2 regions of the Acetoanaerobium sticklandii genome follow, and region 2 is predicted to be linked to the other one. Evidence: riboswitches for the same ligand, from Rfam matches in the RefSeq annotation. Region 2 holds a riboswitch; the other holds the start of a gene.

Region 1 (12,895 bases), 410 kb from region 2:
CTGTTATAACTGGATTTTGCATAGCCAATTCTGAAAAGAATATTATCTACACTGACTATGTAAAGACTGATGTTACTTTTAGAAACATATCAAAAAAATCTATTGAAAGCTACTTAAGTTCAAATGAGTATGTAGATAAAGCAGGTGCATATGCTATTCAAGGGAAAGCGAGTGTTTTTATAGATAAAATAGAAGGAGATTATTTTAATATTGTTGGGTTGCCTATTTCAGAGATAAATAAAGTACTGACTGAGTTGTTTTCTTATAACTTGATTTAGAGATTAGGGGGCTAATATGATAGGTGGTAATCTCATAAAAGATATTATAAAAGAAGAAAGACCCAGAGAAACTTTACTTAAAAAGGGAGAAACCTATTTATCTGATTCTGAACTCTTAGCTATTTTGATTAACAATGGCACGAGAGATAAATCTGCGATTACTCTTGCTCGTGAAATCATAGAAACAAGTGATGGAATAAGAAATTTGTCAAATATCACAGTCGAAGAATTATCAAAAATAAAAGGCATTGGTCTAGCCAAGGCTTGTAGAATAATATCAGCACTAGAACTAGGCAGAAGAGTTTCTGTAGCTTCTGAGATGCAAAAATTTAAAATTTCTTCACCACAAGATATAGGTAATGTATATATGGAAGAACTTAGATACAAGAAAAAAGAAATTTTCAGAGTTGTACTCTTAAATACAAAAAATGTAATAATTGGGTCTAAGGATATTTCAGAGGGTAGCTTAAATGCATCGATTGTTCACCCGAGAGAAGTTTTTTTAGAAGCAATCAAAAAAAGTGCAAATAAAATGATTTTGATGCATAATCATCCATCAGGAGATCCTACACCAAGTAGTGAGGATATAAATATTACAAAGCGTCTTATTAGCGCAGGTCAAATTGTAGGGATAGAAATTCTCGACCATGTAATAATTGGAGATGGGAATTTTTACAGTTTTAAAGAGAATGGACAAATATAGTTTAGGAGATTATTTTATGCCTAATAAAAAAAAATATAGCAAAAAATTATACATTTATCTTGTGTTGATTTTTACACTGATAACTAGTCTTAGCTTATCAGTAAAAAAAGGGAATGACAATTTACTAAGTAGAATCGGGTTAGAATTGCTAGCTCCCCCGAATAAAATGATTTCGAGTATAAAAAACTCTTCTGTAAATTTTATGGGGAGTGTAATACCAAAAAACGATAAAGATAAGAAAATAGAAGATTTAGAAATAGAAGTAGAAAAATTAAGAACACAACTTATAAAAAATACAGTTACAGAAAGTGAACTTAAGCAGTTAAGTGACTTAAAACAAAGCTTAAACTTTATTGAAGAGGATTACGAAAAAAACTATGTTACAGCATCTATAGTGGGCAAAAATGATGGGAATTATTATACATCATTTACTATATCAGCTGGTAAAAATCAAAATGTTCAAAAGGATGGTATAGTTTTAACAGGAAAAGGTCTAGTTGGAAGAATTTATGAAGTTTCTGATAATTATTCAAAGGCCATATCTATTTTAGATAGTAAATCTTCTGTGAGTTTTCAGGTTTTAAGAGAAGAAAGATATACTGGAATAGCTAGTCAAAACGTAACTATGGATTATGAATATAAAGATTTTGAAGGGTATATTAAAGGCTATCTATTTGATATAAATTATAAAGTTTTGCCGGGAGATATTATTATAACTTCTGGATTAGGATTATATCCAAAAGGAATTCCAATCGGAAGCATTGATAAAATAATTGAAGATAAAAATAATCTTTTAAAATATGTTAAAATAAAACCTTATGTTAACTTGAAGAAAATTGATAAAGTAATGATTCTAAATCCTAGAGATTTTAATTAAAAGAGGTATAATTGTGAAAAATATTTTATACTTTGTAATTGGTTTACTATTAATAGTTTTTTCGAATACAATTTTAAATGATATAGATTTAATATTCTTTTCTTATAGACCAAATCTTATGTTAATATATTTGGTATTTATATCCATATATATAGGAGCAGAAAAGGCATCAATAATTGGTTTAGCGTTAGGATTGATTATTGATATAAGTGTTGGTAAGTACTTTGCCTACTATGGACTATTATTTATTTCTATAGGTTATTTGTATGGGAGTTTAAAAGAAAAGGTATTTAAAGAGAATATTTTTACAGTTATACTTCTTGTAGTAATTGCAACAATTATAGATAATTTGTTAATTTCAACTATTGTTGGATTTAGAGGTATAGAGTTAGGAATGTTTTTATTAAGAATAGTAGAAGCTGTATTTATAAATGGCATAATCTCAGCTTTTTTATTTTATCCATTAAATATCGTACTCAATAAGGTTGAAGAACAGTGGTGAACAAGATGAAGTTAGATACTAATAATAGATTTCAGATAATGTATGCATTTATATGCATAGTTTTTGTTGGATTATTTGTAAGAATGTCATATATGACAATAATTCAAGGTGACGATTTTTATTCTGTTGCTGAAAATAAAGTTTACAAAAAAATCGAATCTCAAGCTCCTAGAGGTGAAATCAAGGATAGAAATGGGAAACTTTTAGCTGGAAATCGACCAAGCTTTACAGTTTTGATTTCTCAGAATGAATTAGTAAAAGAAAAGATAAATGATACAGCCTTGAAATTAATGGAAATTCTTAGAAATAATAACGAAGCTGTTAGTGATGATTTTCCTATAAAAAATAATGGAACAGAATTATTTTTTGCTTTTGATGAAAAAATAAGCCAATGGAAAGAAAAAAACGATATTGAGACTAACAAGGATGCGAAAGATAGTTTCTTTACTGTAGTTCAGAATGCAAAAGACCAGGGTTTAATTGAAGTCACAGAAGAAGAGCATGCAGTTGATTTGCAAAAAAAACTCAATGACGCAGGGTTTTATCCACCTATTTCAGTTAGTAGATGGGAGTTTACAGAGGAGATTAGAAAGCAGGAATGGTTAGCAAAATATAAAATTAAGGATAAAAATATAGATGCAAGTGCAGCTTATAAATTAATTAAAGAATACTATGAGATACCAGACAATCTAAATGATACAAAAGTAAGGGATATTTTATTAATAAGAGATATGCTCAAATCAAAAGGATATTTTCAATATGAACCTGTGCAAATAGCTGTCGATGTATCTAAAAAAACTGTATCTACAATTGAAGAGCTTTCTATTGATATCCCAGGAGTGACTGTTCAAATCAATCCTATAAGATATTATCCAAATGGAAGTCTTGCATCCCACATACTCGGACAAATTGGAAGGATTTCAACACAGGAAGAAATAGCTAAATACGTCAATGAAAAAAAATACAATAGCTCAGATATAATAGGAAAAACTGGAATAGAAAAAAAATATGAGGAAATTTTAAAGGGTAAAAATGGTTACAGAAGAGTTCAAGTAGATGCTTTTGGAAGGCTTATTAACAGCATAGATTATGAAACGCCATTATCTGGAGATACGGTTTATTTAACCATAGATTCAGATTTGCAAAAAGTTGCGGAGGAATCACTTAAAAAAACTCTGGAATTAATTCAAACTGGAGGAACTTATGAAAGTGAATGGGGAAATGTAAGATTAAGAAAGAATAATAAAATTTATAATAAAGCTGCATCTGGAGCGGTTGTAGCTTTAGATGTAAAATCTGGAGAAGTTCTAGCTATGGCTAGCTACCCAGATTATGATCCAAATATTTTTACTACTGGAGTCTCAGCAAGCGACATGGATAATTTAATGCCAGAAAATTTAAATGATCCTTTATCGCCAAAGCCATTATATAACATTGCTACAATGACTTCAGTACAACCAGGATCAGCTTTTAAAATGATAACTGGACTAGCTGCTCTTGAAAGTGGGCTTGATCCAAACTATAGAATTAAAGATGAAGGCTTTATAGAGATGGGTGGAAGAAGATTCGGTTGTTGGTTTTGGAATGATTATGGTGGGAAACATGGCGAAGAAGATTTAGTCGCTGCACTAAGAGACTCATGTAATTATTATTTCTATAGCATAAGTGTAGGTTATGATTATGCAAAAGAGAAACCTCTGCCTGTTGAGATGAATTCTGGAAAAATCCTTGATATGGCGAAACTATTTGGTCTTGATGATTTTACTGGTATTCAAATTGAAGAGGTTTCTGGTAAGGTTCCAGACCCTAAGCAAAAGCTAGAGGAAACTAGAAAGGCTTTATACTATTCTATTAATGCAAAGATGAGAAATTACTTTACAGATATTACCAGCTCTAGTCCGTTATATGAGGAAAGAATAAACAAAATTGTTTCATGGATGGATGAAAACCCATCTAGAACAGAATTGATAAATAGAATGAAAGAGCTAAAGGTAAAGGAAGATTTAGCAGTTGAAATTGCTGAATACGTTAAATACAGCTATTACAATCAAGGAACCTGGAAAACTGGAGATACCTTTAACCTATCTATTGGACAGGGAGCCCATGCTTATACACCTCTTCAAATTGCCAATTATATTTCAGCTATTGCAAACAATGGATACTTAAACAGAGTAACTGTAGTTGATAGAATAGAGAAATATGATAAATCAGATATTGATAAAATTGAGAGAAAATCTGAAGAAATCCCTGTAAACAAAGATAATCTTGAGTATTTAAGAAGAGGGATGATTGATGTTACGGATGAAGGAACTGCAAAGGAAATCTTTCAGAACTTCCCAATAAAAGTTGCAGCAAAAACAGGCACAGCGCAAAAAAGTGGTAAAATCCCAGCTGTTGACGAAGAAGAGTATTTACTATCACATATGAGAGACTATAGAGTAGATAAGACTCAAGCAGTTAATTTAGCAAACAAACTCAAATCGGAATCAACAGAAAATCTTGCATCACATAGATATCTTAGAAGAGCGATATTGGAATTAAATCCTAGTCTATCAGATGAAGATATAAATAGGTTTAAAGACAACTATGACAATTTTGCGTGGTTTGTATCGTATGCTCCGCATGACAATCCTGAAATAGCTGTAGTTTCCCTGATATTTCAAGGAGGCAGTGGTGGCTATGCAGGTCCGGTAGCAAGAGAAATAATTGCTCAGTATTTTGGAATAAATAATCAAAATGAGGACATTACGACTTCAGAGCAAGAGCAAGTTGATGAGAATAGTACAAATTAACTAAACAATTGATAAAGTTTATAAAGAATAATTTTATAATATAGTATATAATATTTGGAGGACTAGTTGATGAAATCTTTAAAAGATACAATAGAATTTAAGGGTACTAAGGATGGATTCATTATAGTTATAAATAATGAAGCTGACTATGAAGAAGCTAGAAAAAATTTAATTGATAAAATTAATTCTAATTTATTTTTTTTCAAAGGCTCACAATTTTGTGATATTTATGCTACAAATCTAAACGAAAAAGAAAAGCTAGACTTAATCAATTTTTTAAAGGAAAAATATAATATTAATTTTTCAAAAAAAGAAAAAGCCATCATCAACAAGCTCTCTTCAGACACTATGTATTATAATACAAATGGAGAAAAGCCTACAAAATTTATAAAAAATACCATTAGATCTGGAGCTTTTGTAGAATATGAAGGGAATATAGTGGTTTTAGGGGATGTAAACCCAGGAGCGCAATTAATCGCAGATGGGAATATAGTTGTAATGGGAGTGCTTAGAGGGATAGCTCATGCTGGAAGCAAAGGTGATGAATCAGCTTTTGTTTCTGCTATAAAACTTAATCCTATACAACTTAGAATATCTTCAGTAATTGCAATATCTCCAGATGACGATACATATTCTTCAAATAGCTTGCCTCAGATTGCATTTGTACATGATGGACATATAGTTATCGAAAATTACCCTACAAAAATATAAAGATGATTTATTAGAGGAGGCACAAAGTATGTCTAAAGTTATTGTAATAACTTCAGGAAAAGGAGGAGTTGGAAAGACAACTTCTACAGCAAATTTAGGTACAGCTTTAAGTCTAGAAGGCAAAAGAACGATAGTGATTGATGCAGATATTGGACTTAGAAATTTGGATGTAGTTATGGGACTTGAAAATAGAATAGTTTATGATTTAGTTGATATTGTTGAAGAAAGATGCAAATATAAACAAGCAATGATAAAAGATAAAAGATTTGAAAATTTATATTTTAATCCCTGCAGCTCAAACAAGAGACAAGGACTCTGTAAGTCCTGAACAGATGAAAAAACTATGCGATACTTTAAGAGAAGAATTTGATTTCATACTGATTGATTGCCCAGCAGGTATAGAAAATGGATTTAAAAATGCTATTGCAGGTGCTGATGAGGCGATAGTAGTTACAACTCCTGAAGTCTCAGCTGTTAGAGATGCGGATAGAATCATAGGGCTTCTAGAAGCAAGTGAAATACATAATCCTAAACTTATAATTAATAGATTAAAAATTGATATGGTTCAAAGAGGAGATATGATGAATATCGACGATATTCTAGATATTTTGGCCATAGATTTGATTGGTGTAGTTCCTGATGATGAAAATATAGTTATTTCTACAAACAGAGGAGAACCTGCTGTTACAAATCAAAAATCATTAGCGGGGCAAGCATATAGAAATATTGCAAAGAGAATCCAAGGTGAAGAAATACCTTTTATTGACCTAAATTTAAACGAAGGTTTTATGTCAAAATTAAAAAAACTTATTGGACTAAAATAGTGAGGAGGTGCTATCATGCTTGATATCTTTAAGATTTTTTCAAACGACAAAAATTCTAGCAAAAATGTTGCTAAAGAAAGATTAAAGCTTGTCCTGATTCATGATAAGGGAAATTATTCTCCAACTGTTTTAGAAGCATTAAAAGGAGATATTTTACTTGCAATTGAAAAATATATGGAAGTGGACGAGGAACATATCGAAGTTAAGATGATAAAAACTAAGAGCCAAGATAACTCTGAAATGGTTCCAGCTCTTGTTGCAAACATACCTATCAAAAGAATGAAGTAGTCAAGATATTGAATGGAGCATTAATATGGATTTAAAAAAATATAAAGATTTTGACTTTATATTGTTTGTAATTGTTTTATTTCTTTTTAGCATTGGTTTAATTTTAATTTCCAGTGCAACTGGTGTTAATGAAGGTGGAAGCTACAAGAGGCTAATAATTCAAAGCGCATCATATATTATGGGCGTATTCTTTATAGTGTTTTTCATGTTTTTCGATTATAATGATTTTAAAAATTATGAAAAGCAATTGTATATTTTGGGGATAGGACTACTTCTTCTTGTATATATCCCAGGATTAGGAAAAGCACAATTTGGAGCTAGATCTTGGATTGATTTGAAAATAATAGATTTTCAACCTATTGAACTTGTAAAACTCACTTTTATTTTGGGTTATGCAAAATATCTAGAAGAAAGAAAAGATATGTTATATGATTTAAAAGAAATATTTTTAGCTGTTTTATATCCTCTTCCAATTATTATTCTCGTTATGTTGCAACCAGACCTTGGAGGAGCAATAGTTTTTTCTTTTATAATATTTGGGATGCTTTATATCTCAGGATTGAATTTGAAAGTAGTTTTATATGCGATATTGGGTGCGCTTGTCTTCTCTCCAATTATATACAACTATATTCTTAGACCTCATCAAAGAACTAGAATTGATGCTTTTTTAAATCCAGGAGATCCATCTTTTGAAGGAAATTTTCAAGTTATTCAATCGATGATAGCAATCGGTTCAGGAAAAATATTTGGAAAAGGATTATTTAATGGAACTCAAAATCAATATGGATTTTTACCTGTAACAGATAGCGATTTTATTTTTGCTGTTTTAGGTGAAGAATTTGGTTTGATAGGGATGTCAGTTGTTCTAATATTATATTTTGTTTTTTTTAAAAGGCTTTATGCCCTTGCAACTTCAGCTAAAGATTTTTATGGTACTCTTATCATAGTCGGTATTACTTCTATGTTTTTATATCAATTTGTTCAAAATGTAGGAATGACTATGGGAGTAATGCCAGTAACAGGGGTAACATTGCCATTTGTAAGCTATGGAGGGAGTTCTATGCTTACAAGCATGATGGCACTTGCTCTTGTATTTAATGTATCTGTCAAACGAAGGAAAATTAATTTCTAAATTAGGAGTGTATATTATGAACGTAGCATTAATTGCACATGACCATAAAAAAGATATTTTAATTAATTTTGTTCTTGCGTATTCAGAAATATTTAAAAAACATAATTTATTTGCGACAGGAACAACAGGACGATTAATAGAAAAAATGACAGGGTTAAGTGTTCATAAGTTCCTATCAGGTCCTCTTGGAGGAGATCAACAAATAGGTGCTAAAATTGCTGAGAACAATATGGATTTGATTATTTTTTTAAGAGATCCTCTTACAGCTCAGCCGCACGAACCTGATGTACAAGCTTTACTTAGATTATGTGATGTTCACGCAATACCACTTGCTACAAACCTTGCCTCTGCTGAGTTGTTCATAAATGGTTTAAAAAGAGGAGACTTAAATTACAGAGAAATAGATTAATTTTTAAATTTTTTAAATTTTCCTTTATTGACAATTATATAACTAAGGATTATAATCAAAATGAAAATTATAAAAATTCGTAAATAGAGGTGCAACAAGAAGGTAATACAATTATGCTAAGAGTAAGAACACTCGATGAATTGTACTAATGTCTTTGTTGCCGAAGAGACTTATTCGTTCTTGGATATTTCTTTGGTGGTAATGTTCAGCACTTACCATTGCCATGTTAATCATGGAGCGCTATTTACGTCATGCATGTCATGACGTAAATAGCGCTTTTTTAGTTTAATTTATTTTTTAAGGAGGCAATCAAAATGAAATCTGTACTTAAAATTAGAATGAGTGCTCATGACGCTCATTATGGCGGTGGTCTTGTAGATGGGGCGAGAATGCTTCAACTATTCGGAGACGTAGCAACTGAACTACTTATAATGAATGATGGAGACGAAGGACTTTTCAAAGCGTATGACATGGTTGAGTTTATGGCTCCAGTTTTTGCTGGCGATTACATAGAAGTTGAAGGAAGCATCACAGAGCAAGGCAATACATCAAGAAAAATGATTTTTGAAGCAAGAAAAGTAATTGTTCCAAGAACAGATATAAATGATTCAGCATGCGATGTACTTGAGACTCCGATTGTAGTATGTCGTGCTAGTGGTACTTGCGTAGTTCCTAAGGATAAACAAAGAAAGTAGGGATAAAAGAATGGAAAAGTTAATTATAACAGCTGCAATTTGTGGAGCAGAGGTTACAAAAGAACACAACCCAAATGTTCCTTATACAGTGGAGGAAATAGTAAGAGAAGCAAAATCAGCTTATGATGCTGGGGCAAGCGTTATCCACCTTCATGTAAGAGAGGACGATGGTACTCCAACTCAATCAAAAGAAAGATTTAAAATGTGTGTTGATGCGATAAAGGAAGCCTGTCCAGATGCAATAATTCAACCTTCAACTGGTGGAGCTGTAGGAATGACAGATGAAGAAAGGCTTCAACCAGTATTTCTTAAACCAGAGATGGCATCATTAGACTGCGGAACATGTAACTTTGGTGGAGATGAAATCTTTGTAAACACAGAAAATATGATTATAAATTTCTCGAAATATATGATTAAAAATGGTGTAAAACCAGAATGTGAAGTTTTCGATAAGAGTATGATTGATATGGCAATTAGATTAGCTAAAAAAGGTCATATCCAAACTCCAATGCACTTTAATTTCGTTATGGGTGTAAATGGAGGAATAAGCGCAACACCAAGAGATTTAGTATTTTTAATTGGAAGCATTCCAAGTGAATCATCATTTACAGTATCAGCAATGGGAAGAAATCAATTCCCAATGGCAGCGATGGCTATTATTACAGGTGGTCATGTACGAGTTGGATTTGAAGACAACGTTTACATAGAAAAAGGTGTTCCAGCTAAAAGCAACGGCGAGTTAGTTGAAAAAGTCGTAAGATTAGCTAAAGAATTTGGAAGACCAGTAGCTACTCCATCAGAAGCAAGAGAAATACTAGGAATTTCTAAATAGTTTTAAAAATATAAGTATAAAAAGTATAATAAATAAATCTAAATAATATAGTTAATAATAAAATTAATTTATATAACAATTGGAGGGATTTGTAATGAAAGGCTGTAAATATGGAACTCATCGTGTAATTGAACCAAAAGGATCACTACCACAACCTGCACTTAAAATTTCTAATGATATGAACATCTTCAGTAATGAGATACTAATAGATGTACAAGCATTGAATGTTGACTCAGCGAGCTTTACTCAAATTGAAGAAGAAGCTGGTCATGATACAAAGAAAATTGCTGCAAAAATTTTAGAAATCGTTGGAGAAAGAGGTAAAATGCAAAATCCTGTTACTGGTTCAGGAGGAATGCTGATTGGAACTATTGAAAAAATCGGTGAAGATTTAGAAGGCAAAATTGATTTAAAAGTAGGAGATAAAATAGCTACATTAGTATCGCTTTCACTAACTCCACTTCAAATAGACGAAATAATCGATATTAAGCCAGACATAGATAGAGTAGAAATTAAAGGTAAAGCTATATTATTTGAAAGCGGTATATATGCAAAGCTACCAACTGACATGAGCGAAACTTTAGCTCTTGCAGCATTAGATGTAGCTGGAGCACCTGCTCAAACAGCAAAGCTTGTTAAACCTGGAGATTCAGTTCTAATTCTTGGAGCAGCTGGTAAGTCTGGAATGATGTGTTGCTATGAAGCTAAGAAAAGAGTAGGACCAACAGGAAGAGTAGTTGGCCTTGTAAGAAATGAAAAAAGTAAAGCAAAACTATTAGAAATGGGTATAGTTGATGATGTAATAATAGCAAGTGCTCAGCTTCCAGTTGAAGTTTTAGAAACAAGTTTAGCAGCAAATAACGGGAACGAATATGATATATCAATCAACTGCGTAAACGTAGAAAATACAGAAATGTCTTCAATACTTCCAATCAGAAATGGCGGAACAGTATACTTCTTCTCAATGGCAACAAGCTTTACAAAAGCAGCTTTAGGGGCTGAGGGAGTTGGAAAAGACGTTGATATGATAATTGGAAATGGATACACAAAAGGACATGCTGAGATAACTCTTCAAATACTTAGAGAATCAGAAATAGTTAGAACTACATTTGAAAAGATGTATCTATAATTTACTAAGGTATTAGTTTATTGTTTATTATTTATTGTTTATTAACAAGGAGGTCTTGCTATGAGTTTAAAGGATAAGTTTTTTTCACATGTAAGCCAAGAAGATTGGAATGATTGGAAATGGCAAGTAAGAAATCGTATAGAAACTGTTGAAGAACTTAAAAAATATATTCCACTTACTCCAGAAGAAGAAGAAGGGGTAAAAAGATGTCTTGATACATTAAGAATGGCTATTACTCCATACTATCTATCGCTAATTGATGTAGAAAATCCAAATGACCCTGTAAGAAAGCAAGCTGTACCTCTTTCTTTAGAGCTACATAGAGCAGCGTCTGATCAAGAAGACCCACTTCATGAAGATGGAGATTCTCCAGTTCCAGGACTTACACATAGATATCCTGATAGAGTTCTTCTTTTAATGACTGATCAATGTTCAATGTACTGCAGACACTGTACTAGAAGAAGATTCGCTGGTCAAACAGATTCTGCTGTTGATACGAAGCAAATAGATGCTGCGATTGAATATATCAAAAATACTCCACAAGTAAGAGACGTTCTACTTTCAGGAGGAGATGCTCTATTAATCTCAGATGAAAAGCTTGAGTACACAATCAAAAGACTTCGTGAAATACCACACGTTGAGGTTATTCGTATAGGATCAAGAGTACCAGTTGTAATGCCACAAAGAATTACACCAGAACTAGTTTCTATGCTTAAAAAGTATCATCCAGTATGGTTAAATACACACTTCAACCATCCTAATGAAATTACTGAAGAGTCTAAAAGAGCATGTGAGTTACTTGCTGATGCAGGTATTCCTCTTGGAAATCAAAGTGTGCTTCTTGCAGGTGTAAATGATTGCATGCACGTTATGAAAAAACTAGTAAATGATTTAGTTAAAATAAGAGTAAGACCTTACTATATTTATCAATGTGACCTTTCAGTTGGAATTGAGCACTTTAGAACTCCAGTTGCAAAGGGAATAGAAATAATTGAAGGCTTAAGAGGACATACTTCAGGATACTGCGTTCCTACATTTGTTGTGGATGCACCTGGTGGTGGAGGAAAAACTCCAGTTATGCCAAACTATGTTATTTCACAAAATCACAATAAAGTTATTTTACGTAACTTTGAAGGTGTAATTACAACTTACGATGAGCCTGATCATTATACTTTCCACTGTGACTGTGATGTATGCACTGGAAAAACAAATGTTCATAAGGTTGGAGTAGCTGGACTTCTTAATGGAGAGACAGCGACACTTGAACCAGAGGGTTTGGAAAGAAAACAAAGAGGACATCACTAAAAAATGTCAAAAGTAATAAGTAACTCTCGCTCAACAGCAATAATTGGAATGGATAAAAACGTGGGCAAGACTACTGTATTAAATTATATTCTTAGTAAGACTAAGGGCAGTGATGTCCTTGGTCTTACTTCTATTGGAAGAGATGGAGAATCTGTAGATAGAGTTACTCACACGCCTAAGCCTAAGATATATGTAAAAAAGGATACTATACTTGCGACAGCTAAGATATGTATGTTTCAGTCTGATATCACTAAAGAAATTCTTGAATCTACAGGTATAAATACTCCAATGGGAAATATTGTTTTTATTCGTTCTAAAAGTGATGGATATATAGATTTAGCAGGACCATCTACTACTTCACAAATGAAAGAAATCGTAAGTAAGCTAAAAGAATACAAAGCAGATCAAATTTATGTTG
Region 2 (12,895 bases):
GTTTTTAATTTTTAAATTTCAAACATATCTTGCATGCAGTACATTCCTTTTTCTTTCATATAAAGCCATTTTGCAGCATCAATAGCTCCATCTGCAAACAAATCCTTAGAAAGTGCCGTGTGCTTTATCTCAATTATATCACTGCTTCCTGCAAATATAACTTCATGTTCACCAAAGATATTTCCTCCTCTAACTGCATGTATCCCTATTTCATTTGTCGTCCTAGGATTGGTTCTTCCTTGTCTTCCATTTACAAAGTTTTTTGGGGTGGATATACCAGAATTTACTGCATCAGCTAAAATATATGCAGTACCACTAGGTGCATCTACTTTCTTATTGTGATGCTTTTCAATTATTTCAATATCATAGCTTCGCTCATCTAGTAATTTTGAATATTTTTCTAAAATTGTCTTTACTAAATTTATTCCAAAAGACATATTTGCAGAATATAAAATAGCAATATCTGAGCTATAGCTGTGTATTTTTTCAATTTGAGCTGCATCGTAACCTGTAGTTGCAAGAACAAGACTAATCCCATGCTCCTTAGCAAATAACAATAATTCATCAAGACATGAGTGATGAGAAAAATCTATGATTAAATCAGGATAAATATTTGAATCAGCAGGCTTTTCAAAAACCTTACATTTATTTTCATAAAGTTCTGGTCTAGCATCTATTCCCATCACTAGGGTAAACATATTATCTTCACTTATTTTTTTTGATAGGATCTGGCCCATGCTTCCATTTATTCCTGAAATTCCTATGTTAATCAAGCGCTCACCCCCATAGACTGATTAAAATTTTTAATACTTTTAATTAATAGCTCTCTATTGCTATCACTTATTGGAATAAGTGGAAGTCTAAGCTCTCCATTTATTTTCCCCATAATCTCTAACGCTGCTTTTACAGGAATTGGATTTGTTTCAATAAAAAGTGCATTTATTATATCTAGCATATCAAGTTGGAGCTTAGTAGCTTCCTGAGTCATTCCATTAAAGTATAATTCACATATTTGGTGTGTTTCATCTGGAAGTATGTTTGCAACTACTGATATCACACCTACTCCACCAAGCGATAATACTGGAAGTATTTGGTCGTCATTTCCAGAGTAAATGTCAAATCCATCAGGGCAAAGTCTAGCAATTTTTGCTATCTGGCTTAAATCCCCACTTGCTTCTTTGATTGCAACTATGTTTTTATGAGTGGCTAGCTCTTTTACAGTCTCCGGCTGAATGTTTAGACCTGTTCTAGATGGTACATTGTATAAAATTATCGGTATATTAACTTGATCAGCTATTGCAAAGTAGTGTGCAACTAGACCTCTTTGAGTAGTTTTATTGTAGTAAGGAGTCACAAGCAATAAGGCATCAGCTCCTATCCCTTCTGCAAATAAGCTCATCTCTATTGCTTCTTGGGTATTGTTGCCTCCAGTTCCTGCTATTACTGGTACTCTTCCTGATACTTTTTTTATGGTAAATGCTATCACATCTTTTTTCTCATCTTTTGAAAGTGTACATGATTCTCCTGTAGTTCCACAAACTACTATAGCATCTGTTTTAGCTTCTAGATGCCATTCTATTAATTTTTCTAATGCTTTATAATCAACCTGATTGTTAATAAATGGGGTAACTAAAGCTACTGCACTTCCTGTAAAAATACTCATACATATCATCCTCTCAAAAGTAAGTTTTAACAATATCAATATCAGACTTAAATACTAAAGATATTAACACCTAACTTAATTTCGTATAAAAAAATAGCCGTGAGCAAAAGGCTCACGACTATTATATATATGCGCACAGAAATATAAAAGTTCCCTTTTGCCCCAACACTATAAAGCGCAATATTATGAGATTGGGCAATCTCATAATAACAGTACTATGTCTATTAAACATAGTCCCAGCACAGCTATTTCTAGCTTATGCTTCGGCGGTTGCCCCTTTCCTAATTAAAGTACTCTTAGCTAACCGCAGCCTCTTTAAAGTATTGTACGTATTCAATTTTTATTTAAAATTCTTAGGTATTTTTAAAATAGTAACATAAAGCAATATAAAACGTCAAGAAATTATTCAAAATTATTTTGAAACTGATATCCAAGTTGCATTTGTTATATCTTTAAGATTATCTGGAGCAATTTTTATTGAGGTATTTGCAGAACCTGCAGCTGGGAATACAAAATCAAAGCGTTTTAATGATTCATCTAAGTAAACATCAAAATTTTCTTTTAACCCAAAAGGACAAACTCCTCCAACTGGATGACCTGTTATCTCTGGTACCTCGTCACCTTTTAAAAACTGAATTTTTTCTTTAAATTCATCTTTAAATTTCTTATTATCTAACTTTGCATCTCCTGCTGTGACAATAATTATGTATCTTTCCTTCAACCGAAGAGCCATACTCTTGGCAATCATTGCCGGCTCTACGTTATGAGCTTTGGCTGCTAATTCAACAGTAGCAGTACTCTCCTCAAGTTCATATATTTTATAATCTAGATTTTTACTTTTAAAAAATTCTCTTACGCTTTGGACTGACATGGAATTTTCCCCCTTAAGCCTTTTGTAATTTTAATAATCCTAAAAAATATGTAATAGCATAAGCTATGCTATTACATATGATAAGTTTGAATCATAAATTTTATCCGCTTCATTTATTTCTATTGGTTTTCCAAAAAGATATCCCTGAATATAATCACATTTTCCTACTCTAAGTCTTCTATATTGCTCTAAATCTTCAATGCCTTCTGCAATTACTTCCAGTTCAAGACTATGTGCTAGTGAAATCAAACTATCCATAACTTTAATATTTGTAAGCTCCAGAAATTTATCACTTAATGATTTATCTAATTTAATTTTATCCACAGGTATGAAAGTCAAATAACTCAGAGATGAGTACCCAGTTCCAAAATCGTCCAGAGCTATTTTTACTCCAACCTGCTTTAATTCATTTAGAAATTCAATTGTTCTTTCAGTTTTTTCTAGCAAGATGCTTTCTGTAATTTCAATTTCTATGAACTCAGGAGGTATCTCATATTTTTCAAGACCTGCCCTAAGAAACTCTATGTATCCAGTGTCCATTATTTGTTTTGTTGATAAATTAATAGATATTGGTTTTAGATTAATATGTCTTTCTTTCCAGTCATATAACTGCAAAATAGCTTCATTTGTAACCCATCTACCAACTTCAATTATAAGACCTGATTCTTCTGCTATAGGTATAAACACAGCAGGGGATAGAGTATCATTTTTAAATCTAAGTAGGGCCTCAAAACCATATATTGAAAGAGAATCAACTTTAATTTGGGGTTGGTAATGGAGAACAAACCCATCATTTTTTAAGGCTTCTCTAATTTTGGTTTCAATTTTCACTTTTTCTTTTATAGATTCAATCATTTCACAATCAAAGAATTTGTAATGATTTCTTCCAGTTGCTTTTACTTGATACATAGCTGTATCTGCATTCATTATAAGCTCATTTATATCCGAGCTATCCTTTGGATAAAATGTTATTCCCATACTAAAATCTACATTTATTTTATTATTGTTCAGCAAGAATGGCTCATCAAAAATATCATTGATAGATTTTGCAAGATTTTCTACTGATTCCTTATCAGTATCACTTATTAGAATTAAAAACTCGTCTCCTCCAAATCTAGATATAAAGGCATTAGCTCCAAGAAGTAGCTTTAATCTATACGCAACTCTATTAAGGAGCTCATCTCCATGTACATGTCCTAGAGTATCGTTTATGGCTTTAAAATTATCTATATCAAGAAAAATAATTGCGCCTTCCTTTTTAGATTCCAGTTCACTGCTTAATCTTTCCATAAAACTTCTTCTATTTGGAAGATTAGTAAGCTCATCATTATAAGCCATATGTTCTATATGACTTTTTAATTTTTCTAGCTCCTGACTATATTGCTCAATTTCAGAGTATTTAGTTTCAAGCTCAATTTGAGATGCTCTAAGTTGCTCGTACGCAGCCATAATTTCATCATTAGAGCTCATTAATGCTTCTTCATTATCTTTTATCTTATGAAATAATTCTTCTGTTTTGTTTAAGATAGCATTTATTGCAAGTGAAATACTATAAAAAACATCTTTTCTATGTATTGGAAGCCTATAAGATAAATTATTGCTTAAATCTATCTTATTGATACCATGCTCAAGTCTTTTTATCGGAGTTATTATATTTTTGTTTTGGCTCCATAAAAATGTTACTATTGCAAGGATGCTTATGAAAAAAGCTATCATGATATTATTGTAAACATAGGTTAATATATTTCCAACAAAAATGGCTATAGCAGTAATCATAAGAGGCAATACCATTACTTTAAAGTGATTTATATTATGTTTATTGTATCCTCTTTTTTTCATCAAAGCTCTCCTAAAAATATAATTTATATTAATAATTATTATATGCATAATAATATTATTATACTATTTATACCTCAAAAGTACAAAAAAAGATATTCAAAAATAGAATATCTTTTTAAATATAATTTATATTTTTAATAAAAAAATACTAATTTTTAAATTTCCTTAATTCAATAAATTGTTTTATTACTGGAGTAATACTGCTAGTTAAAGTTTCGAATATTACAATATGGCTTTCTTCCATAATTCCCTCTAATTTCGTAATAACCAAGTAACCTAATATGGTATCTTCTGTCATATCTACATAATCTGATTTAATAGGAAGTAAAATCACACAGTTTGATTCTGCCGCATCTTCTTCACTAATGCTAATAAAATCCTCTGTACTTCTCGAATTTTGACTGTAAAATACTTCATCATAGCTTTCGCTAAATATATGTGGTTTAATACTTATTTCATCAGATTTGTACCCAATTGATTTAACCAAAAGTCCCTCATAATCTTTTAATATAATTGCAACTTGTTTTACCTTATATCCCACATTTAAAGTCTTTAGAGTTATATCCAATAATTCCTCTAATTCTAAGCAAGAATTTATATTTCTAATCATTGCATTTAATTTTTTTATATTTTTTAGCTGAACAGCTGTAGCACGTTCTCTTTCTTTAATTTCTGCGACATGATTTGCATTTTTTAAAGCAAGATAAACAGTTTTTCCAACATTTTCTATTTGATTCATGGTGGAACTATCATAAACAGCTCCACTGACTGGCTCTCCAACAGTTATAAACCCCATTATAGGATTTTTTCCTATCATGATTACATATTTTGCTGGAATTTTTTTCAATCGCTCTGGATTTTCGAATATAATTCTCAGTTCATGCATATCTTTTTCTAAATCAAATACTGATTTTTGCATCTCAATTTCATTAGTTAAAAGCTCATATTCATCATAATAATTTTGGAAATTTATGATGTCACTATATCCCTTTGTTATAAATTTGTCTCGAATTGAATCATATAATATTAGTGATGTTACGCTACTTGAAGTAAGCTCACGGACTACATCTATACATAAATTATAAAGCTTCTCGATATCTGTTTCTGCTAAAAGTATTTTAGTAGTTTGATTTATAGAAAACTGTTGAAATAATTCCTTATCCATATTTTTTGCCAATTTCTTATAGTCTCGATATAAAAGTGTATTTGAAAGAGCCAAATTTAGCAAGGTTTTCATTCCCTCTAGATATTCCATACTGAGTACACTCGAGTGAGTACTATCATTGTAAGAAAAACCATCTGATATTATAAACCCATATAGCTTGTCCTTAACAATCATAGGCACAATCAGCTCTGGTTCAAAATAGTCAATGAAAGCTTCATCAAAATATTTCTCAAAATTATCATATAAAATTCTTCCATGCAAAGTTGCAAGATTATTTGTTTTTGCTGTTTTTTTATGTTCTTTAATATTGATACCGCATTTGTATCCTATCTGATTCATGAGCTTATAGTTATCTTCATCTAAATAATATATAGCTGATGCTCTTAACCCCAAGGTGTCATGAAAAAATTCATATCCGTAAGAGAGTATCTGTTCTAAACTTAAAAATTGAGAAAAATAATCTACAGAGGTTAGAATTTTTTCCATATTATAGATGCATTTATTTTGACTCGTGCATGTATCCATATATTGCTCCTTTATATTTGCGTTAGGTGAAGGCTATTATCTTTGACATAAAATGAGCCTGCCATAGTCTTACTTATAACCTTTTGAAGATTCTTAATATCTAGAACAGTTTTAGGATATGCGCTTCCAAGTATTTTTACTTCTCCTTCGCCTTTTGTTCTTAAGAATTCTTCTAGCTTCTTAAAATCATAATTTAGTTTATTGATGTCATCAATTAGATTTTCATAAGTTAAAAGCATCCCTTTATAGGTAAATTCTTCTTTTTCAGATAGATTATCTTGATTTAATTCAAGAATTTCAAGCTCTCTTTTTAAACGATTGGCTTTTGCAATAGTCTCATTGAAATTTACTTTTATTACATTCAGCTCTTCATTTACTTTATTTCTGTCAAATCCCTTAACTTGAATTTTAGTAGCTTTCTCCATTGAGTTCCCAAAAGTATTTGCAGATACAAGATGCTTGGCTTGAATATCTCCTCCTACAATCTTTCCTTTATCTGGAGATAAAATAACTTTATCCCCTTTTAATATACTTTCAAAAGCATATAAACCTATGTTAATTTCACCTTTTGCTTCTATTTCAGCTTCATTCACATATTTTACATACACATTTCTACCTGCTATGAGCTTTGCTTTTTTCTTTCCATTCACTCCGCCTAGTATAGATATATCTCCATTAACAGAATGTATTGTTCCTACAGCTCCTATTCCCATTTTTCCTTTTATGAAAATATCTTTAGTCGCTCTTACAGAAAATAAATCTTCAACTACTCCATTAATTGTAACATATCCATCAAAATCTATATTTCCAGTGGAATAGCCCACATTTTCGTCTATCACTAAATGATTGTGTACTCCAATTTTACCTTGTTCAAACTTTACAGCACCATCAAATTTTGCAACGAGATTTATTTTCCCTTCTTCCAACACCTCATCTACTGATTTAGCATCGAACTTCAGCATATAATCTCTTCCTGGTTTTGCTAATACAGTTTTTCCAGAAACTGTCTTGCCTGGTTGGCCTAATGTAGGTAGTATCTTTTCCCCTAGCCACCCTCCTCTTTCAACCTTATCTATCAAATTCATCTCATAGTTATCTACTTTTCCGTCGCTTTTTATCGTAGGTTTTTTTTCACTTAGCTGGAAATATTTTACCTTTGCGTCTTTTCCACTAACCGGTTCTATCCCCTTTGCTACAAGAACTTTAGCAAAAGATTCCATATCCTGCGAAATACTATCTAAATTTATTCCTTCTCTAATGCCCTCTTCATTTAATGCAGAGATGATGTCTGTCTTAATTTTATTTAAATCTAAGCTTTCAAGCTCGCTTTGGGTCATATTTATATCTATGTATGCATACATTTCATCCTTTGATGTGCTCACAGCAAACTTAGGCTTATAGTCTCCTATACATACACTTACATTCGGATTATCAAAAGCTTTTTTTAATGAAATAAAATTAGATATCTTGATTCTAGGAAAATCTCTACATATAGAATCTAAATAATTCAGTGGAATAGAATGGTTTTTTACAATCAACCACACTTCACTTTTATCATTTGTTTCTTGTAAGAATACACATACATTATTATCTTCAAATATGGTAGTCATAGAATTTATTCCTCTCAAAAAATATAGTTAAACTTATTTTACCACAATATTCTAAAAAAATCATTCAACTAATAGATTTTGGATAACTTTAGAAGCCATAATCAGTCCTGCAACAGATGGTACAAATCCTGTAGAGCCTGGAACTACTTTTTTACTCTCACTGTTTAAGGTAATAACTGGCTTTAGTGGCTGCTCTTCAGAAAACACAGTCAGTAGGTTTTTAACATTTCGAGCCTTTAATTCTTTTCTTAGTACCTTTGCAAGTGGGCACATATGAGTTTTGTATATATCTTCAATTTTTATTTTTGTAGGATCAATTTTATTACCCATTCCCATAGATGAAATAATAGGTATATTTCTAGTCTTAGCTTCTACTATCAAATCTATTTTCGAAGTAATAATATCTATTGCGTCAACAATGTAGTCGTAATCTTCTATAAAAAATTCTTCTCTATTTTCGGGCAGATATTTTTTATCTAGTACGATTACAGTGCAATCACGGTTTATATCTTCAATTCTTTTTTTCATTACATCTGCCTTTTTTTTTCCAATAGTGGATGAAAGTGCAGGAATTTGTCTATTTATATTTGTAATATCCACATCATCAAAATCAACTAAGGTTATTTTTCCTACATTGCTTCGAGCAATAGCTTCTGCTGCGTAGCTTCCTACTCCACCTATGCCAAAAATAGCCACATGTTTATTAGCTAATAAATCCACTTTTTCTTCTCCAAAAAGTAATCCTAATCTTTGAAATTCTTTTTTCATTTTTTCACCTCGCCCTATATTATACTATACAAATTACGATATAATATATAGATAAGTTAGTGGAGGTGTAAAATGAGAATTTCTAGAGTAAACAGAAGTAGAGTAAGCGATATTTTAGTATCTCGTCAAACTGTTGTAAGCAGTGTAAATAGTGTGGAAAAATCTGCTCCCTCATTTGAAATTCAAAATAGCACCTTTAATTTTTCCGATAACTTTTGGCTTTCAAAAGAGCAATTTTATGATCATTTAGAAAAAATGCACTCTGAATCAGAGCACTACTCTGAATACAGCTTGAAGCAAGATGAGTATAAATCTTCAAAAGAACTACCTAATTCTCCTAAGGACGAAATCCTATCCTTTGTAAATACTGTTTTGGAAAAATATAATCAGCTAATAGACCATATAGCAAAAGTGGATTTAGCAAAAAATCAAAATAATATTTCTAAAATTCTAAGGGTAATAACTTCTCATAATAGACCCCTTTCAAACTTAGGAATAGTTTCTGGAAGAAACTATCATTTGATTATAAACGAAGATAAATTTTTGCAAACTGCATCAAAAAGTCCTCATCATCTAAAACTATTGTTAGACCCAGAAAAAGGTATCCTTAGAAAAATTCACGACAGTATCAAGGATGTGATTTCATGATAACGACAGCATTTATAGTAGAATACAACCCTTTTCACAATGGACATAAGCTTCATCTTGAAAAATCCAAACAAATAACTAATGCCACCCATTGTATAGGTATAATGAGTGGCAATTTTATTCAAAGAGGAGGCCCAGCTCTTTTTGATAAATGGCATAGAGCTGCTTTAGCTGTGAAAAACGGAGTGGATTTAGTAATTGAATTGCCAGTTTTATTCGCTTCACAGTCTTCAGAAATATTTGCAAAAGGGAGCATTTCAATACTTAATCAGCTTAATATGGTAGATAATTTAGTCTTTGGGAGCGAATCAAACGATGTAGAAAGCTTATTGATGGCATCTGAGCTTCTTGCAAATGAAAGCGAGCTTCTAAGTAATTCAATAAAAGAAAACCTAAAATTAGGAATACCTTATCCAAAAGCTAGAGAAAATGCTTTGAAAGCAATATCAAAAGTGGATTTGAGCACTACCTCCAACGATATTTTGGGGCTTGAATATACTAAGCAGCTTATATTACAAAAAAGCTCAATAACGCCCCACACTATTAAACGTACTGGAAGCACCTATAATAGTATAGATTTAGTAGGGCAAATTTGCAGTGCAACAGCAATCAGGGAACAGCTTAAAACAACTCTGGATATTAATTTGCAGAATTTTGTTCCTCTACCCACCTATGCTATGATTGATGAACTTGTTAAGCTAGATAAAATAATTCACGATGAAAGTTTTTTTGAATTTATACGTTATAATATTATTTGCAATTTAGATAGATTAAGCGATATATTTGACGTAAATGAAGGACTCCACAATAAAATTTATAAAGAGGCTCTTACTTCTTCTACCTTGGATGAGCTTGCAAGCTCTATTAAAAGCAAAAGATTTACTTACACGAGAATTAAGAGGATTTTATTTAATATTTTGCTAGAAATAACTAAGACTGATATGAATATTATAATAAATACCACTTCTCCAGCTCCATATGTTAGAGTTTTGGCTTTTAATCAGAAAGGAACTGAGCTTCTTAATCTCATGAAGAAAACTAGCTCTATTCCTATTATAAATAAGGTTTCAGCCTTTACCCCCGAAACTGAGCTTCAAAGAATTAGTTTTAACTACGATACTAAAGCTACTAGAATTTATAATTTAATTAACAGAACTAGCAAAAAAGCTTTTGACTTAGGTTCTAATTTAGATCAAGATTATTATAAATCTCCTGTCTTTATAAAATAGAAGCCGTATTTTAGCAACAAAAAAAGATTTTATCTTTAGCCTAGGCTTGATAAAATCTTTTTCATTTTATAAATCAAATTCTCTTAATTCTTGCATATTTTTTTGTAGTCTGCTATTTAACTTTCCTAAATCTGTATCTAGCTTTTTAAGTACTTCAATTGCATACTCTCTAGACCCATCCTTTAAGTCTTTAGCTTTGTTTTCAGCTTTTTCAATGATTTCTTTAGCATTTTCTTGAGCTTTTTTAGTGATTTCACTATCAGCAACTTTCTGCTTTATGTAATCCTCAGTGTCCTTAATCATCTTTTCTGCTTCTTCTTTTGCATCATCGATGATCCTTTGTCTTTCTGTATTAATCCATTCAGCCTGCTTTACTTCATCTGGAAGACTAATACGTACATCACGAAGAATCTCCAGTGCCTTACTTTTATCAATCATTACCTTATTTCCAAAAGGTAGCTTAGAGCCTTCCTCAATTATATCCTCGAGAAGTTCCAAAAGATTTAATACCTCCACTTTACTCCCCCCTACTCAACTTTTGCTTCATCTTTATTATAGCATAATCTGGTATAAGTCCATCAATTTTTCCGCCAAATTTCGCAACTTCCTTTACTAGACTTGAGCTTAAATATGAATATTGCTCACTCGTAGTAAAAAAGACTGTTTCAGTTTCATCATATAGTTGTCTATTCATCTGAGCCATTTGTAGCTCAAATTCAAAATCTGAAATAGCTCTTAAGCCCCTCACTATTGCTGATAATTGCTTTTCTTTGCAATAATCCACAAGTAACCCTGAAAAACTATCAAAGCTTACATTATCTAGATTATCTATACTGTGTTTTAATATATCTAGTCTCTCATCAAGAGTGAACATACTTTTTTTACTGTCATTTACTAAAACAGCAACTATCAGATGATCGAAAACCTTTGACGCTCTTTTTATAACATCAATATGCCCATTTGTTATAGGGTCAAAACTCCCTGGATATACTGCTATTTTAGCCATTATGTTCAGTCCTCTCGTAAAACGATAATTTGGTTATTGAATATTTTTTTTCTCTAGTTTTATTTAGTTTTCCTATATTTTCAGATATAGAGTCATCAATATCTGTTTCTGCAATCAAAAGCCCTCCACTGCTCAATAAATCGAGCTGAGATATTTTCTCAATGATTTTATCTATATCTAGAAATCCGTAAGGTGGATCCATAAAAATATAGTCCAATTTTATTCCTTTGTTTGCAAGCGAATTTAATGCCTCAAATGCGTCTGCTTTTAGTATTTTATATTTTGTAGAATCAAATTTACAAGACTCTATATTTTTTTGTGTGAGCTCAATAGAGCTAGAATCTCTATCTACAAAATAAACTTTATCTGCATCTCTAGAGATTGCTTCAATTCCTATAGCTCCACTTCCACAAAATAAATCTAAAAAGCTACAATCTCTAATTTCGAAGCCGATAATATTAAACAGTGATTCCTTTACTCTATCTAGAGTAGGTCTTATCTTATCCGTTTGAGGAGATAGTAACTTCTTTCCTCTTGCCTTCCCAGCTATAACTCTCATATATCCACTCCATTAACCCATAAATTTATTAAATCGTTTATCTAATTCTATTTTTATAGCCTTGTTTTCTTCATTTTTCAATTCTGGATCTTCGCTCATTACCTCATCTGCAAAATCCTTGGCAAGATTAAGAATTGAAATATGTTTCGAAATATCTGCTAGCTTAAAATTGTCTAATCCATGCTGTCTTGTTCCAAAATATTCTCCAGGTCCTCTGAGTTCTAAATCCTTTTGTGATATTTCAAAACCATCATTGCTATTTTGCATAATTTTCATTCTCTGCTCTATATATTTATTCTTACCCTCATATAGTAGTACACAGTAAGATTGATATTCTCCTCTTCCAACTCTGCCTCTTAGCTGATGAAGCTGTGACAATCCAAACCTCTGAGCATCTTGAATTATCATAACAGATGAGTTTGGCACATTCACTCCGACTTCTATAACTGTAGTTGATATGAGTATATCTATTCTTCCACTTGAAAACGCATCCATTATTTCCTGTTTTTCTTGAGCTTTCATCTTCCCGTGCAAAAGTGCTAGCTTATATCCTTTAAATACCGATTCTGATAGCTTCTCAAACAATTCATTTGCTGCTTGAATATCCAAATTTTCACTTTCTTCTATTAGTGGACACACTATATATATCTGTCGTCCTAGAGCTATCTCTTGCTTTGCAAAATCATAAACCTTATTTGCCTCTTGCTTCTTTGATGCAAAGGTTTTAATAGGCTTTCTTCCTGATGGCATCTGGTCAATTACAGAAATGTCTAAATCACCGTGTAAAATAAAAGCTAAGGTTCTTGGAATAGGGGTTGCTGTCATTACTAGCATATCTACTGTAAGATGATTTTTAAGTAGCAATTTGCTTCTTTGCCTCACTCCAAATCTATGCTGTTCATCCGTTATTACTAGGCTCAAGTTGTTAAACTTAACCTTGTCTTCTATTAGAGCATGAGTTCCAATTACAATATCACAGCTTCCATTTAAAAGCTCTTCATAAACTGTTCTT

What was found. Region 2 has a riboswitch for lysine ahead of dapA (4-hydroxy-tetrahydrodipicolinate synthase). Riboswitches for the same ligand answer to the same signal wherever they lie in the genome.
Region 1: it holds a riboswitch for lysine, as region 2 does, so the genes downstream of both, kal (3-aminobutyryl-CoA ammonia lyase) here and dapA (4-hydroxy-tetrahydrodipicolinate synthase) in region 2, are expected to answer to the same signal.

The regions. Positions count from the first base shown of each region.
Region 1 covers NC_014614.1:1,540,553-1,553,447, reverse strand. Annotated here, with positions in the region: gene CLOST_RS07135 (Maf family protein) at 1-278, shown strand, start outside; gene radC (RadC family protein) at 295-981, shown strand; gene mreC (rod shape-determining protein MreC) at 998-1,858, shown strand; gene mreD (rod shape-determining protein MreD) at 1,872-2,360, shown strand; gene CLOST_RS07115 (penicillin-binding transpeptidase domain-containing protein) at 2,366-5,152, shown strand; gene minC (septum site-determining protein MinC) at 5,222-5,863, shown strand; partial or broken gene minD (septum site-determining protein MinD) at 5,892-6,687, shown strand; gene minE (cell division topological specificity factor MinE) at 6,703-6,975, shown strand; gene rodA (rod shape-determining protein RodA) at 7,001-8,107, shown strand; gene mgsA (methylglyoxal synthase) at 8,124-8,516, shown strand; lysine riboswitch at 8,593-8,767, shown strand; gene kal (3-aminobutyryl-CoA ammonia lyase) at 8,831-9,211, shown strand; gene kce (3-keto-5-aminohexanoate cleavage enzyme) at 9,222-10,043, shown strand; gene kdd (L-erythro-3,5-diaminohexanoate dehydrogenase) at 10,138-11,172, shown strand; gene kamA (lysine 2,3-aminomutase) at 11,233-12,477, shown strand; gene kamB (lysine 5,6-aminomutase reactivase subunit KamB) at 12,481-12,895, shown strand, end outside.
Region 2 covers NC_014614.1:1,954,481-1,967,375, forward strand. Annotated here, with positions in the region: gene dapB (4-hydroxy-tetrahydrodipicolinate reductase) at 12-773, opposite strand; gene dapA (4-hydroxy-tetrahydrodipicolinate synthase) at 770-1,663, opposite strand; lysine riboswitch at 1,829-1,987, opposite strand; gene CLOST_RS09260 (YbaK/EbsC family protein) at 2,076-2,534, opposite strand; gene CLOST_RS09265 (EAL domain-containing protein) at 2,598-4,373, opposite strand; gene CLOST_RS09270 (GAF domain-containing protein) at 4,522-6,063, opposite strand; gene CLOST_RS09275 (DUF342 domain-containing protein) at 6,075-7,673, opposite strand; gene CLOST_RS09280 (tRNA threonylcarbamoyladenosine dehydratase) at 7,734-8,441, opposite strand; gene CLOST_RS09285 (hypothetical protein) at 8,514-9,089, shown strand; gene CLOST_RS09290 (nucleotidyltransferase) at 9,086-10,318, shown strand; gene CLOST_RS09295 (hypothetical protein) at 10,385-10,834, opposite strand; gene coaD (pantetheine-phosphate adenylyltransferase) at 10,836-11,324, opposite strand; gene rsmD (16S rRNA (guanine(966)-N(2))-methyltransferase RsmD) at 11,317-11,883, opposite strand; gene recG (ATP-dependent DNA helicase RecG) at 11,896-12,895, opposite strand, start outside.